4 regions of the Plantactinospora sp. ZYX-F-223 genome follow, and region 1 is predicted to be linked to each of the others. Evidence: riboswitches for the same ligand, from Rfam matches in the RefSeq annotation. Region 1 holds a riboswitch; each other region holds the start of a gene.
What was found. Region 1 has a riboswitch for cyclic di-AMP ahead of AAH979_RS14285 (C39 family peptidase). Riboswitches for the same ligand answer to the same signal wherever they lie in the genome.
Positions count from the first base shown of each region.

Region 1 (3,770 bases):
GCGTATCCGGGCAACTGGTTCGACCCCCGGATGGTCGAGACCGGCCACTACGTGGGGATGCGCCGGGGCGGCGAACTGGTCGCCGTCGCCGGGGTGCACGTCTGGTCGCCGCGATACCGGGTCGGCGCGCTGGGCAACGTGGCGACGGCTCCGGCGTACCGGGGGCAGGGGCTGGCCAGCACGGTGGTGGCGACGCTCTGCCGGCGGCTGCTGGAGACCGTCGACACGGTGGCGCTGAACGTCGTCGCGGAGAACACCGCCGCGTACAAGCTGTACGACCGGCTCGGCTTCACCCCGGTCGCCGAGTACACCGAGTACGTCGTCGGCGAGCGGGCACCCGCACCCGGCGCGGACGACCGTCCTCTTTGAACCAGGTCACCACCACGTCCTCCGGGGAGGCGCCGCACCGGCCCGAACCGGTCCGACCCTTGTCAACGGTCGGCACCCCGGGCACCATGTCAACGTTCTCGAAAGCCGCCAGTCCGCCAGGCGTGGCGGACCTGCTCTCCGCCCGGTCCGTACGCCTGCCGTCCACCCCTTGCTTTCGCCAGCCGATCTGTCGCCGAGGAGGCGCCGGTGCTTGAGGAGTTCATGGGCATTCCCGCCCACCCCTTCCTGGTCCATGCCGCGGTGGTGTTCGTGCCACTGCTCGCGTTGGCCGCGGTCGGGTACGCGTTCGTTCCGTTCGTCCGACCGCACCTGCGCTGGGTGCTGGGACTGCTCGCGGTCGCCACCCCGCTGGCCGCGCTGATGGCCAAGCTCTCCGGTGACCGGTTCCTCGCCCGGCTGGAGTCCCGTAACCGGGTCAGCCCGGAGTACGTGCCGCGGCTGGCGGAGCACCAGGACCTCGGCACCAACACCCTGTACGCGACGATCGCGCTCGGGGTGCTGACCCTCGCGCTGGTCTTCCTGGTCAAGCCACGGGCCACCGCCGCACCGGTGACCGCCGGGACCGAGGGGAGCGGCGGGGACGGCCCGGCCGCCGCTGCTGCCAAGGGGTCGCCGGTGCTGACCCTGGTGCTCGGGGTGCTGTCCCTGGCGGCAGCCGGGATCACCCTGTACTACGTGTTCCGCACCGGCGACACGGGCGCCCAGGCGGTGTGGCAGGGCCAGTGATTCCCGCCTGAGCACGGGCACGCACGGCCGACGACACGACGACGCCGGCCCGCTCCACACCCCCGGTCGGCACGGGTCGTCCGGGTGGGTGGGTCGGGCCGGCGTCTCGTCGGGCCGGCGTCTCGTCGGGCCGGCGTCTCGTCGGGCCGGCGTCTCGTCGGTGCTACCGGCGGGCGGGGCGGGTCAGGACGAGTAGCCCCGGGTGGCCGCCCAGTTCGCCAGGTCGATGGTGGTCATCCAGTAGTTGCTGTCCTCGCCCGGGATGGCCGGGTCGGCGATCTTCACCGTACGGCCGTCGTCGCGGTAGCCGACCACGGTCAGGTAGTGCCCGCCGGGGTAGCTGTGCCAGCCGCCGTCGAGGTCGGTTGCCGAGCCGGCGATGTTGACGACCACGGCGTACCCGCTGGTGACGGCGTGCACGACGTCCGCCTGGAGCCGGTCCATCTGCGCCGGGGTGGCCGCACCGCCGGGGATGGCGGTGGTGCGGTAGAAGTCGGTCCCGGTGATCTTGTTGAGCACCCGGGTGGTGTCCTCGGCCGAGTTGGTGCCGCTCATCGTGGTGCCGAGGTCGGCGGCGACGGCGTCCTGGCTCGGCTGCTTGTCCCGGACGGTCAGCGCGATCCGGGTGGCGGCCGGGCCGCAGTACCAGCCGTTGATCTGGGCCTGGAACTGGTAGTCCAGCAGCTTCGACTCCGGCGGCGCCGGTGGCTTGCTCGGGGTGCTGGCCGGGGCCGCCTTCGCCGCCTTGGTGGCCGGCGCGGTGGTCGCCGGCTGCGCCGGGGTCGCCGGGGCGGTCGTCTCCGGCGCGGTGGTCTCCGGGGCGGTGGTGACAGCCGCTCCGGCCTGCCCCGCCGCCGGGATGCCGAGTTCGGCGACGGCGACGGCCGAGGTCTCCGGGGCCTCGGCCGAGCCGGTCGAGGTCAGGACGACCCCGGTGGACGCGGCAGCGGCGAGCACCGCGGCCGAGGCGAGCGCGAGCCGGTTGCGCCGGCCCGACATGGCGGTCCGGAACCGCCCGTTAATTGCGTGCTTCAACGTTATCCTCCAGGGGAAATGCGCGTCACCGCTACCGGGGGGCAAGGAATGACGCGGCGTTTCAGTCGCTGCCGGAATGTGACGCGAAATCGCACGGAATCGCACGGGACGAAATCGTCCGGGAGAGGCCCGCCGACGCATTCGGCGGAACGGGCCGACGGTACGGACGGACCGCCGGTTGCGCCGGCCGGTGGGAGCGCCGCTATCGGCGTACCGGCGGAATCAGCGCCACCACGATCCGTCGCGACCGGCCGGCGGCCTCACCGGGACCGCGACCAGTTGGCCGGCGGACCCGGCAGCGCCCGCGCGTCGACGACTTCCGCGTCACAGACCGCTATCGGGCCAGGTTCAGGTGCCGGCCTGGGGTCGGCCGGTCCGGGTTGGGACGGTCGCGGCGACCGGGAGCGGAGCCGCGACGCAGCGAGGGATCTGGGGGGACGGGCCGGGGCCCGGGTGGTGCGGCACGAACAGCTACTCCTTCCGACACCGCCTACCGGGTTAGCTGACGGATTCGGGCGGGAAGGCCGCCCTACCACGGGCCAGCGGCTCGCGGATTCACCCCAGATAACTGTGGGTCCCCGGTTCGTTACAGAACGACTCGGCGGGTCTGCTCCGGTGTCACCCAGATGGCGACCAAGGGGCCGGACCAGATCCGCCGAGATTACTGGCCGCCTTCCGCCGTTGCCAACCCCACTGAACAGCGAAAACAGCGTTTGAGAGCGCGATCGGGACGACCGGCGACCGGGCCCGGGGCGATGGACGGTCGCACAGATAAACCGGCATGATCATGTACGCGTACGGTATGACGGAAATGACCGGCTTGACGCGGTGGTCCGAGCATGGGACGAGGACTCCAGGAGGCTCCTTCCGATGACAACGGTGCACGAAGCGACCTACGACCTGCTCCGTTCCCTCGGCCTCACCACCCTCTTCGGCAACCCCGGCTCCACCGAGGAGCCATTCCTGAAGAACTTTCCGGCCGACTTCGCCTACGTTCTGGCCCTCCAGGAGGCCTCCGCGGTCGCGATGGCGGACGGCTACGCCCAGGTCACCGGCCGGCCGGTGCACGTCAACCTGCACACCGCACCCGGCACCGGAAACGGAATGGGCAGCCTCGTCACCGCCTGGCACAACAAGACACCCATGATCGTTACCGCCGGCCAGCAGACCCGGACGATGAATTTGTCCGAGCCGATGCTGACGAACGTGCGCCCGACCCAACTGCCAGAGCCGTACGTCAAATGGAGTCACGAGCCGCTGCGTGCGCAGGACATTCCCGAGGCGTTCATGCGGGCGCTCGCCACCGCCGTACAGCCGCCGGCCGGGCCGGTGTACCTCTCCCTGCCGCTGGACGACTGGGACGAGCCAGCCAACGGCACCGCGCAGGTACGCCGGGTGAGCACCCGGGTCGCGCCCGATCCGGCGGAACTGGATCGGTTCGCCGAGATCCTGGCGGCGAGCCGGAACCCCATGCTGGTGATCGGATCCGCGGTCGACCGCAGCGGCGGCTGGGCCGAGGCGGTCGCCCTCGCCGAGCGGAGCCGGGCACCGGTCTGGCAGCCGCCGTTCGCGGACCGGGTCGGCTTCCCCCAGGATCATCCCCAGTTCCAGGGACTGCT
Region 1 covers NZ_JBDJAV010000012.1:48,236-52,005, reverse strand. The annotation lists gene AAH979_RS14295 (GNAT family N-acetyltransferase) at 1-369, shown strand, start outside; gene AAH979_RS14290 (hypothetical protein) at 577-1,116, shown strand; gene AAH979_RS14285 (C39 family peptidase) at 1,300-2,151, opposite strand; cyclic di-AMP (ydaO/yuaA leader) riboswitch at 2,624-2,765, opposite strand; gene mdlC (benzoylformate decarboxylase) at 3,022-3,770, shown strand, end outside.

Region 2 (3,770 bases), on a different contig from region 1:
CCGATCAGCTCGCGGGTCCGGGCCAGGTCGCGGTAGGTCGCGTGCGGGCCGCGGAGCAGCAGGTTCTGGTGCGCCCAGCCGTGCACCGCCACCTCGTGCCCGGCGGCGGCGAGGTCCAGGCCGAGCTCCGGTGCCCGGGCCAGCATCGACCCGAGCAGGAAGAACGTTGCGCGGGTCCGGTGCGCGGCCAGGGTCTCGACGAAGAGCGGGGTGGAGGCCGGGTCGGGGCCGTCGTCGAAGGTGAGCGCGACGTGCCCGGGGGAGCCGCGCCCGCTCAGCCGGGGGAAGAACCGCAGCCGTACCCCGGGCAGCACCGTCACTGCCGGCACCACCTGGGCGGCCAGCGCGGCACCGACGGTCGTCGCCGGTACCGCGCGTCCGCGCACTCGTTCCTCCACCCGCCGCACCATCGCGGACGCGGTTACCCGCGCGGCCGGTGTTCATCCTCACCCGGACGGGTGGCCTGCCCCGGTTGCTCCGGTCTCCGGCGCCTTCCGCGTTCCGTGCCGCCCTGCCCGATCGGCGGAGTTTGCCGGAGCTTCGGCCGGGTAGCCGGCGCCCGGCGATCCGGGGAGGTTCGGGACGGGGGAGCGGGATGCGCGGGCGACCTGCGGCGCGGGTAGCGGTGATCACCGGAGCGAGTGCCGGGGTCGGCCGGGCGACGGCCCGGCTGCTGGCCCGCCGGGGGATGCGGCTCGCCCTGCTGGCCCGGGGCGGGAGCGGCTTGCGGGGCGCGGCCGAGGACGTCCGCGCGGCCGGGGGTGTGGCGCTGCCGATCGAGACCGACGTGGCGGACCACCGCCAGATCGAGGCGGCGGCGGACCGGGCGACCAGCGAACTCGGGCCGATCGACCTGTGGGTCAACAACGCCATGGCCTCGGTGTTCGCGCCCTTCACGGAGATCGGGCCGGAGGAGTTCCGGCGGGTGACCGAGGTCTGCTATCTCGGGTACGTCCACGGCACCCGGGCCGCGCTCGACCGGATGTTGCCGCGCGGGACCGGCACGATCGTGCAGGTCGGGTCGGCACTGGCCTACCGGTCGATCCCGCTGCAGTCCGCGTACTGCGGCGCGAAGCACGCCATCGTCGGGTTCACCGAGTCGCTGCGCTGTGAACTGCTGCACGACCGGAGCCCGGTCCGGCTCACCATGGTGCACCTGCCGGCGCTGAACACCCCGCAGTTCGACTGGGTGCTGTCCCGGCTGCGCAACCGGGCCCGACCGGTACCACCGATCTACCAGCCCGAGTTGGCGGCCCGGGCCGTCATGTACGCGGCCGACCGGCCGGGCCGGCGGGAGTACTGGGTGGGCGCCTCGACCGTCGGCACCATCCTCGGCAACCGGTGCCTGCCCGGGCTGCTCGACCGGTACCTGGCCCGGACCGGGTACTCCGGCCAGCAGACGGAGCAGCCAGCCGACCGGAGCCGACCGGCCAACCTCTGGCACCCGGTCGACGACGGCACCGGGGCGGACCCGGGCGCACACGGCGCGTTCGACACGCCGTACCGGGCGCGGAGTCCGCAACTCTGGCTGTCCCAGCACCGGGGCGCGGTGACAGCGGGTCTCCTCTCGGCCGGTACCGTGGCCGGTGTGCTGTTCGGCACAACGCCCTGGCGCAGGCGGTGACCGGAGAATCACCCACCGACCAACCTGGACGTGTTTCCGCACGTCGGACGGGTGGGAACGCGCTTGGTAAATAGCCGACAGCAGCTAGTCGATAATGGCGGGCAAAGCACGTCCTTCGATGCGTCCGACACGCGGTGATTACTGATAGTCGTTGTCTCGCAACGCCTTTAGCCGCGAACGGGTCTTGCCATTCCGGAAGTGAAACCGGGTATGCTGTCTGCCGTTCATAGCCGCCGGATACCGCGTGGTCCGGCGCTGATCGCCGCCTAATCGCCACACGGCGAGCCGGGGACCCACGCACCCCTGGGGTGAATCCGCGACAGCGGTAGGGACCACTTCCATCCCGAACCCGTCAGCTAACCCGGTCGGCGGCCGACGGAAGGGATACATGTGAGGGCACCCCTACGCCGAAGGCTGGCGACTGCCCTGGCACTGCTCACCGCCGCAGCTCTGGTCGTGGTTCCGTCGGAGGCGTCGGCGGCGCCCGCGCCGAAACCGGCCCCTCAGGAAGAGGCCGACTCGCCGGTGCTCGGGGACGTGCTCGCCAGCGCAGGTAAGCGGCTCGCCGAAGCGAAGGCCGAACGCACCAAGTCCCAGCGGCGGCAGCAGCAGCTCGGCAACCAGTTGAAGCAGGCGGAGGCCCGGCTGGCGGCACTCACTCCGGAGGCGAGCGAGATCGCGGCCGAGTCCTACCGCAGCGGCAAGCTCAGCGCCATCGCGATGCTGCTGAGCAACGGCTCTGCCGACTCGTCCGATTCGTTCATGGAGCGGGCTTCGGCGCTCAACGAGCTGAACCTGTTCAACAACAGCAAGCTCCGGGCGCTCAACGCGGCGCGGGACGAGGTCGGCGCGGCCAAGAAGGCGATCGACGAGGAGGTCGCCAAGCAGGCCGCGCAAGAGAAGATCATCAAGAAGCAGCAGTCGGACGCGAAGAAGGCGCTCGCCCTGGTGGGCGGCAACTCGCGCCCCGACAAGGGTCTGGTGGCGGCAACCTCGCCGGTCGCCCGGCCCGGGCCGGGGATGGCGGACGGCTTCCCGGGGCTGCCCTGCAACCGGGACGACCCGACCACCGGCGGCTGCATCACCGCCCGGACGCTGCACATGTACAACGAGGTGCGCCGGGCGGGCTTCAAGAGGTTCGTCGGCTGCTTCCGGCCCGGTGGTCCGTTCGAGCATCCGAAGGGCCGCGCCTGCGACTGGTCGCTGCGCAATTCCGGCTTCAGCCGGGCCGCCAACGACGACCAGATGAAGTACGGCAACGACCTGGCCGCGTTCCTGATCCGCAACGCGGACCGGCTCGGCATCCTCTACGTGATCTGGTACAAGGAGATCTGGTTCCCGGACGAGGGCTGGAGTTCCTACAGCGGTCCGAGTGACCACACCGACCACGTGCACGTCTCCATGCTGTAGGCCCGAGCCACCCCGACCGCCCCGTCACCTGCCCGCCAGGTGACGGGGCGGTCGCGTTGGGCGGACATGTCGCGCGCCGGCTGGCATCATCGGCGGATGGCCGTCATCGAAGTCGTCCGGGGCGACATCACCCGGGAGCGCGTGGACGCGATCGTCACCGCGGCCAACGAGTCGCTGCTCGGCGGCGGTGGCGTGGACGGTGCCATCCACCGGGCGGCCGGGCCCCGACTGGCCGAGGCGGGCGGGGCGATCGGCCCCTGCGCGCCCGGCGAGGCGGTGGCGACCCCGGCGTTCGACCTCGACCCGCCGGTCCGGCACGTCATCCACACCGTCGGCCCGGTCTGGGAGGGCGGCGGGTACGGCGAGGCCGAGGTGCTCGCCTCCTGCTACCGCCGCTGTCTGGCGGTCGCCGACGAGGTGGGCGCGCGCAGCGTGGCCTTTCCGGCCATCGCCACCGGGGTCTACGGGTTTCCGGCCGACCAGGCGGCGCGGATAGCGGTCGACACGCTCCGGTCCACACCCTCGGCGGTCGAGACGATCCGGCTGGTCGCGTTCGACGAGCAGACCGGCACGCTGCTGCGGGCGGCCCTCGACCGGTCGAACCCGGCCGCACCGCCGGGCTGACTGCCCCCGTCCGGCGGCCGGCGACGGCCGGGGAGTCTGGCTCACCCTCAGCACGCAGGGCTGCCGCGCGGCCGACCGGCTCGCCGCCGCCCGGGAGGCCCGGTTCACCGCG
Region 2 covers NZ_JBDJAV010000021.1:110,943-114,712, reverse strand. The annotation lists gene AAH979_RS21975 (polysaccharide deacetylase family protein) at 1-386, opposite strand, end outside; gene AAH979_RS21970 (SDR family oxidoreductase) at 596-1,624, shown strand; cyclic di-AMP (ydaO/yuaA leader) riboswitch at 1,878-2,011, shown strand; gene AAH979_RS21965 (hypothetical protein) at 2,015-3,034, shown strand; gene AAH979_RS21960 (O-acetyl-ADP-ribose deacetylase) at 3,131-3,658, shown strand.
Region 2: linked by a shared signal. The riboswitch ahead of AAH979_RS21965 (hypothetical protein) and the one ahead of AAH979_RS14285 (C39 family peptidase) in region 1 are both predicted to bind cyclic di-AMP.

Region 3 (3,770 bases), on a different contig from region 1:
GAGCCGGACGACGCCCTGGAGTTGCTGCACCACGGCGAGAAGGTCCGGATCACCTGCCTGGAGTCGGTGACCCGGCCGATCCCGCCGGCCCGCCCGGTGGGCCCGCAACCCGCCCAACCGGCCGGTCGGGCGCCCGCCCGCCGTGCTCCCGAAGGCGAGCCGACCTGACCGCCGGCCGGGAAACCCCGAGATCTTGACGACTTCTCGCCGCCCCGGCGGTCCCAACCGCAAGACGTCGTCAAGATCTGATCGGCACCCCGACGGGACCTAGACCAGCGACAGGTGTACGTGGTTGGTGTGGTCGCTGGACGGGTCGCCGTGCGCACCGCTGTACGACTTCCAACCGGTCGTCGGCAACCAGATCTGCCGGTACCAGATCACGTACAGCACACCGATCCGGTCGGCGTTGCGGACGAAGAACGCGGCGAGGTTGTTGCCGTAGGTCCGGTTGGCGCCCGTCGCGGCACCCCGGAAGCCGCCCGCCTCGGCGGAGAAGTCGCAGGCCCGCCCCTTCGGGTGCTCGTAGGGGCCGCCGGAGCGGTAGCACCCGGTGAACCGGGTGAAGCCGGCCCGGCGCGCCTCGTTGAAGGCGTGCAGGGTGCGCGGGGTGACGCAGCCGGTGGTGGTCGGGTCGGGCCGGCTGCACGACTGCGGCGGCCAGGAGCCGTCGGCAGCGCGTGGCGCGGGCCGGGCCACCGGTGAGCGGGCGTTGACGAAGCCTCCGGTGGAAGCGCCGCCGACCTGAGCCAGCGTCCGCTCGGCGGCCTGCTTCTGCCGCAGCATGATGGCGAGCTGCCGGCGCTCCTCGATCACCTCGGCGTCCAGTGCCTTTTTCGCCAGGGTGGCCCGCTCCCGGGCCTGACCCAGCGCGCGCAGCGCGTCGTTGTCCCGCAGGGCCACCACCTCCAGCCCGCGGGCGCGCTCCAGGAGTTCCTCCGCCGAGCCGCTGTGCAGCAGCACCAGCACCGGGCCGATCCGGCCGGTCTGGTACGCCGTCCGGGCCACCTGCTCCACCCGAGGGCGCAGCTCGGCGATCCGTCCCTCCACCCGGCGTAGCTCGGCGGCGATCTTCGCCTGCCGAGCCTGGGCGTTGGCCAGCGCGTTCTTGGCCTGTAGGTAACCTCGGCCGGTCGATTCGAGCACGTCGCGCAGGAGCGGCGTGTCGCCTTCGTCGCCGAGAACGGCGGGGCTGTTCGCCTCCGCCGCGCCGGGCCGGAGTGCTGCTCCGGCGAGTGCGCCGAACGTGGCGAGCAGGGCCAGGGCCAGCGGTAACCGCCGACGTGTGGATCCCGTCATGCATGTCCCTCCGTCGCCCGCCTACCGAGTTAGCTGACGGGTTCGGGACGGAACAAGTCCCTACCGCGGTTGCGGACTCACCCCACCTACCTGGGTCCCCGGCTCACCCGTTGGTGATTCGGCGGCGGTCACGCCGGCGCGGAGGGGTGCGCCACCGGGCGAAACCGGGGTCAGCCTACCGGATCAACCGGGCCGACTTGGTGGATTCCGGGGTGATCCGGCGTGGAAAATTCACCCGGCCACCGATCGGGGGCCGGCGCCGCCGCAGCCGTCCATCTGGTACCGCAACCCGTATGGGTCCGGGGGGCGCCACGCGCGTGACACATCGACCGGGGGTGATTGCCGCCACACGCGGCACAATCAGGAATGTCCATGTCGGCCCGACGCTTGCAGTGATAAAGCTTGATATCAAGCTATAAGACGTCAAGCGATCATGGAGGAGCCGACATGACCACCGACCTGGTATTTGCCGAGACGTTCATCTTTCTGGAGCCCGGCACGGACCCGGCCGTCGACCGGGTGGTCGTCGACAACGCGGGCAGTCACACCCTGCTGGTCTGGGCACCGGACGGCTCTGCGGCGGCGCGGGTCGCGGCCGAGTTGGCGGCGACGGGCGTCCGCCTCATCGAGCTGTACCGCGGCTTCGACCTGGCGTCGGCCGCGCAGGTGATCGAAGCCGTCGACGGGCGGGCTCCGGTAGGCGTGGCCGGTGCCTTCGGTGCCGGGACGGCGCCCCGCGGATCGCTCAAGCGCTCGGTGACCATCTACGAACATCCGCTGGCGAACGCGGCCACCGACCGTGTCGTGCGGGAGCACGCCACCGGCGGCTGGACGGCGGTGATCGGCGCACCGGACGCAGACCTTCCCCAGGTCGCGGCGGAACTGGTCGACGGCGGGGCTGAACTCGTCGAGATCTGCGGCGGCACTCCGCTGACCACGGCGGCCCGGGTCCGGGAAGCGGTGGGGGACCGGGTTCCGGTGAGGCTGGTCAGCTGGCCGTTTGAATCCATCGAGGGGGCGGCCGCATTCAAGGCCGCGTTCGACGCGCGGATGGCCGAGCGCGGCTGAACGCTCGACCGGCTATCGGTCAGCCCTCCTCGTACCGAAGCAGGAGCTGCTTCAGCGTGGCGGCGACGGCGTCTCGTTGCCGCCCGCTGAGCGGCTGCAGAAACGTCTCGTCCACGTCGAGTACGGCTCGAACCGCCTGCTCGGCCAGCCGTTCGCCCCGGCGGGTCAGGCGGACGAGTACGCCGCGCCGGTCGGCCGGGTCAGCGGTCCGCACGATCAACCTGCCCCGTTCCAAGCGGTCCAGCCGGGTCGTCATCGCACCGGACGTGATGAGCGCGGCCCGGGTCAGCTGCCGTGGGTTGGTGCCCTCGGGATCGCCGAGCCGACGTAGCGTGTTGATCACATCGAAGTCGCCGTAGGTCAAGCCGAGCGGACGAAGCGCCGCGACGATCGCACGATGGACCTGGTCGGCACAGAGCAGCAAACGACCGACCACTTCGAGCGGGCTGACATCCAGCTGCGGGTCACGTTCGGCCCATTGCGCAACCATCCGGTCCACCGCATCAGCAGCCTCCACCGGGCGAGTTTACTTGACACCAAGCCAGTTGGCTCAGGCACCACCAGGCGCGACCGGCGTGCGGGCCCGTCGAGTCGCCGGGTGGGCGGCCGTTGCGGTCCTAGCGGTCGCGCGGATCCTCCGAGTACCGCTCACCGCTGGACGGCATGCCCACCGCGTCACGCGGCGGCGTCCGGCGCGGATCGTCGAGCGACCTCGCCTTGGCCGCCTCGTCCGCCCATTCGCTCCGGTCGGGATTCTGCTGTCCCGCCTCGTCGGTGCGGGCCGAGCCGGACTTCGCCTTGCCGGGTTTCTGGCGGGCCATAACGTCCCTCACGTTCGTCTGCCGGTCGGCGCGTCTGCCGTCCCGGTGCCTGGTCGGACTTTCCGGCCTTCCCCGACTGCGCACCGGCAAACCCGGGTGCCAGGCGGCCGGCGGCGCGTGGTTGAGCCCGGCGCCGCCGGGTAAGGCCGACAGGACGGCGGTCAGCGCCACACCCGCGACTCTCCGCCGGGAAAAGGCATGGGAGGCAGTCGAATGGACACCCGGAGCACCGAGACCACGATTCCGGCCGGAGATGTACGACTGACCGGCGACCTGGTCGTCCCCGCCGACGCACGCGGGATCGTCCTGTTCGCACACGGCAGCGGCAGTTCCCGGCACAGCCCGCGCAACCGGATGGTGGCCGAGGCGCTGAACCGCCGCGCCCTGGCCACCGTGCTGGTCGACCTGCTGACCCGGGACGAGGAGGCGCTCGACGACCGGACCGGGGAGTTGCGCTTCGACATCGGCCTGCTCACCGGCCGGCTCGTCGGCATCGTCGACTGGCTGGCGACCGGCGAACCGGCCGGGCGGCTCCCGATCGGACTCTTCGGGGCCAGCACCGGCGCCGCCGCCGCGCTCTCGGCC
Region 3 covers NZ_JBDJAV010000005.1:111,025-114,794, forward strand. The annotation lists gene AAH979_RS06910 (glycoside hydrolase family 65 protein) at 1-168, shown strand, start outside; gene AAH979_RS06915 (hypothetical protein) at 268-1,296, opposite strand; cyclic di-AMP (ydaO/yuaA leader) riboswitch at 1,299-1,430, opposite strand; gene AAH979_RS06920 (DUF6506 family protein) at 1,744-2,364, shown strand; gene AAH979_RS06925 (MarR family transcriptional regulator) at 2,384-2,881, opposite strand; gene AAH979_RS06930 (hypothetical protein) at 2,982-3,356, opposite strand; gene AAH979_RS06935 (hydrolase) at 3,399-3,770, shown strand, end outside.
Region 3: linked by a shared signal. The riboswitch ahead of AAH979_RS06915 (hypothetical protein) and the one ahead of AAH979_RS14285 (C39 family peptidase) in region 1 are both predicted to bind cyclic di-AMP.

Region 4 (3,770 bases), on a different contig from region 1:
TACGGCCCCGGGGAGCCGGACCGGCTGCTGGTCGACCTCGCTCCGGGGGTGTCGACGGCGGCCGGCCGGCAGGCGCTGGACGCGGCCCTGGCCGACCAACCGGCGGTCCGGGTACGCGGTCTCGCCGACCAGGCGGACGCGCTGTCCCGCACCCTCGACGAGCTGCTGGGGATCTTCGCGGCCCTGCTCGGCATGTCGGTGCTGATCGCCGTGCTGGGCATCGGCAACACGCTCGCGCTCTCGGTCGTCGAGCGCCGCCGGGAGTCGGCGACGGTCCGGGCGCTGGGCCTGTCCCGCCGGCAACTGGCGACCATGCTGCTGACCGAGGCGGGCCTGGCCGGTGCGGTCGGGGCGCTGTCCGGGATCACTCTCGGGCTCGGCCTCGGCTGGACGGCGGCGATGGGCCTGATCAGCAGCTACGGGCACGGGCTGCCGGCCGTACCCGTCGGGCAGCTCGCCCTCTGCGCCGCGCTGGCCGCCTCGGCGGCGGTGCTGGCCAGCCTGCTGCCGGCCCGCCGGGCCGCCCGGGCCCCGATCGTCGCCACCCTCGGCGACGACGGGTGAGCCGGGCACGCCCGTCCGTCGTTCTCCGGTAGGGACGGGTCACCGTCGTTCTCTGGTAGGACGGGTCACCGATTCCGCACAGGACGGGTTCCCGCCGCCGCCCGGCCGGCAGTATCGACGGCGGGGGCGACCACGGCGGAAGGAGGGGGCGTTGGGGGCCGGGCACGACCACGGGGGGCAGTTGACCCGGGCGGCGGAACGGCACCGGGGACGGCTCTGGGCCGCCTTCGGGCTGCTCGCCGTCCTGATGGTGGTCGAGACGGTCGCCGCGCTGGTCACCGGCTCGCTCGCGCTGCTCTCCGACGCCGGGCACATGTTCACCGACGTGCTCGGGATCGGGATGGCGCTGGCCGCGATCACGGCGGCCCGGCGGGCGGCCGGCGACCCGCAGCGGACCTTCGGGCTCTACCGCCTGGAGGTGCTGGCCGCGCTGGCCAACGCGGTACTGCTGTTCGGGGTGGCGCTCTACGTGCTGGTCGAGGCGGTACGCCGGTTCGACGACCCGCCCCGGGTCGCGGCCGGTCCGATGCTGCTGGTGGCCGTGCTCGGCCTGCTGGCCAACGCCGCCGCGTTCGGCCTGCTCCGGGCCGGGGCGCGGGAGAGCATCAACGTGCGCGGCGCCTACCTCGAAGTGCTCGCGGACCTGCTCAACTCGGTAGGCGTGATCGTCGCCGCTGTGGTGATCATCCTGACCGGCTGGCGCTGGGCCGATCCGATCGTGGCCCTGGCGGTCGGGCTGTTCATCCTGCCCCGCACCTGGCGGCTCGGCCGGACCGCCGTACGCATCCTGGTGCAGGCCGCGCCCGAGCACCTCGACGTGGCCGCCGTACGCGCCCGGCTGGCCGGCGTACCCGGGGTCTGCGACGTACACGACCTGCACGTCTGGACCCTCACCTCCGGCATGGAGGTGGCCTCGGCGCACCTGAGGCTGGACAGCGACGCGGAGGTCGGTACCGTACTCGCCGCGGCCCGGTCGGCGTTGCGCGAGGACTTCCACATCTCGCACGCCACCCTCCAGGTCGAGCCGAACACCGCCCCCGGGGGCTGCGGGCCCACCGACTGGTGACCGGTCGCGACGCTGCGTCACAGCGCGGCCGGCCGGAAACTGTCGGAATTCCGCCTCAGCAGACGTCGAGGCTCACCGATAGTTAGCGGCATCTTAAGTTTCGACCCGGTGCTTGAGGTTTTTGTCCGGATACATCCTTGCGAAGTAGGAGAATCGCGAATCTAACTCCGGCAACGCCACGTATCCCCGGGCGGCAACTGCCGGTAGGCTCGGCTCCGGTCTCCGCCGGGCGGCGCCCTCCGGCGCCTGCGGAGGCCGTCGCCTAATCGCACACGCGAGCCGGGGAACCACGTACCAGGGGTGCATCCGCTCCAGCGGTAGGGATCTTCCGTCCCGAACCCGTCAGCTAACCCGGTCGGCGGCTGACGGAAGGACATTGTCATATGCCGTTCCTGGCACCCACCCGACAGGCTCCGGCGTCCGCGCGGAGAGCCACGAGACCGCCCCGGAAGGCCGCGACGACCGTGGCCGTCGCCCTGGGCATGGTCCTCGCGGCACTCGGCGGCGCACCCGCCGCCGCGGCACCGGAGTACGCGACCCCCGGGACGCTGGCCGCGGCACCCGGCGGGGACGACATCGACGGAGGCACCGACAGCCTGCGCGAGCAGCTCCAGGCCGCCAGCAAGGGCTACCTGACCGCCAAGAACAGGTTGGCCAACTCCGTCAAGCGGCAGAATGAACTGAACCAGCAGCTCGCCGCGCTGCGTACCGAGGTGGCGACCCGGAGCGAACGGGTCGCCGAGATGGCCGACATGGCGTACCGGACCGGTCGGCTCGGGCAGGTCTCCGCCCTGCTCAACAGCGGTTCTCCGACCAGTCTGGTGGACCGGGCCGCCGCACTCGACACCATCTCGGCGAACGAGAGCCGGGAGTTGCGCGGGTTGCGGGAGAGCCTGGACAAGGAGACCCAGGCCAAGGCGGCGCTCGACAAGGAGGTCGGCGAGCAGCGCAAGCAGGTCGAGGTGATGGAGACCCGCAAGAAGCAGGCCGAACGGGCCTTGGCGGCGGCGAACAACAGCGGCGGCGCCGGCTCGGGGATCAGCGGCAGCGGCGGCGGGTCGGCGCGACCGGCACCCCGCAATCCCGACGGCTCCTTCCCCGACGAGTCGTGCAGTCTCGACGACCCGACCACCAGCGGCTGCATCACCGCGCGGACGCTGCACGCGCTGAAGCAGGCCCAGGCGGCCGGCTTCACCCGGTTCGTCTCCTGCTTCCGCAGTGGTGGCAGCGGCGAGCATCCGAAGGGGCAGGCGTGCGACTTCGCCGCCCAGCGGAACGGGTTCGGCGGGGTGGCGACCGGCGGCGACCGGACGTACGGCAACAACCTGGCGGCGTACTTCGTGCGAAACGCCGATCGACTGGGCGTGCTGTACGTGATCTGGTTCAAGCAGATCTGGCTGCCGAGCAGCGGTTGGAAGACGTACAACGGGGGCAACGGTGACCCGTCCAGCGACCACACCAACCACGTGCACCTGTCGATGAACTGATCGACCGCACCTGAGGCACCGATCGCGGACCGCCGGCACCGCCCGCCACCCCTGGGCAGTGCCGGCGGTTCTCGGTTCGCACCCGGCCGGAACCCCGACCGGGTGCACCGGTCAGCAGCCGATCCGGGTCGAGCCGAGCGCCACGTCGTCGAACCAGAGCGTGTCGGCGCCCTCGCCGTAGCTCTCCCAGCCCAGCCGCAGGTCGGTGAGGCTCGGCCGCCAGTTGGCCCGGTTGTACCACTGTCCGTCGACGTCGTGTGTGGGCGTACCGTCGGCGGTCAGCCCGGTCACCGCGGTGCCGTTGACCCAGGTGGAGAGCCGGCCCTGCGCGCCGTCCACCATGAACTCCAGGCAGGTCCACTGGTTGACCGGCAGCGGCGCGCTGAGCGCGACACCGTTCGGGCTCTGCTCCGGGAGGGTGGCGTCGTCCGAGGCCCGGTTCCACTGTAGGGCGGCGTTCTGGCCGCCCATCCGCAGGTCACGGTTGCCGTCGTTGGCGTCCCGCATGGCCAGGAAGGTCACGTGCGAGGTCGGCAGCGCGGTGGTGTGCCGGACCCAGAGCCGGGCGTAGCGGACCGCCCCGACGGCGCCGAGGTCCCGGGTGGAGCCGACGAAGACGTGGTTGCAGTAGCCGACGGCGCCGTTGATGCGTA
Region 4 covers NZ_JBDJAV010000031.1:66,335-70,104, forward strand. The annotation lists gene AAH979_RS28325 (FtsX-like permease family protein) at 1-564, shown strand, start outside; gene AAH979_RS28330 (cation diffusion facilitator family transporter) at 716-1,630, shown strand; cyclic di-AMP (ydaO/yuaA leader) riboswitch at 1,880-2,007, shown strand; gene AAH979_RS28335 (hypothetical protein) at 2,113-3,117, shown strand; gene AAH979_RS28340 (cellulose-binding domain-containing protein) at 3,229-3,770, opposite strand, start outside.
Region 4: linked by a shared signal. The riboswitch ahead of AAH979_RS28335 (hypothetical protein) and the one ahead of AAH979_RS14285 (C39 family peptidase) in region 1 are both predicted to bind cyclic di-AMP.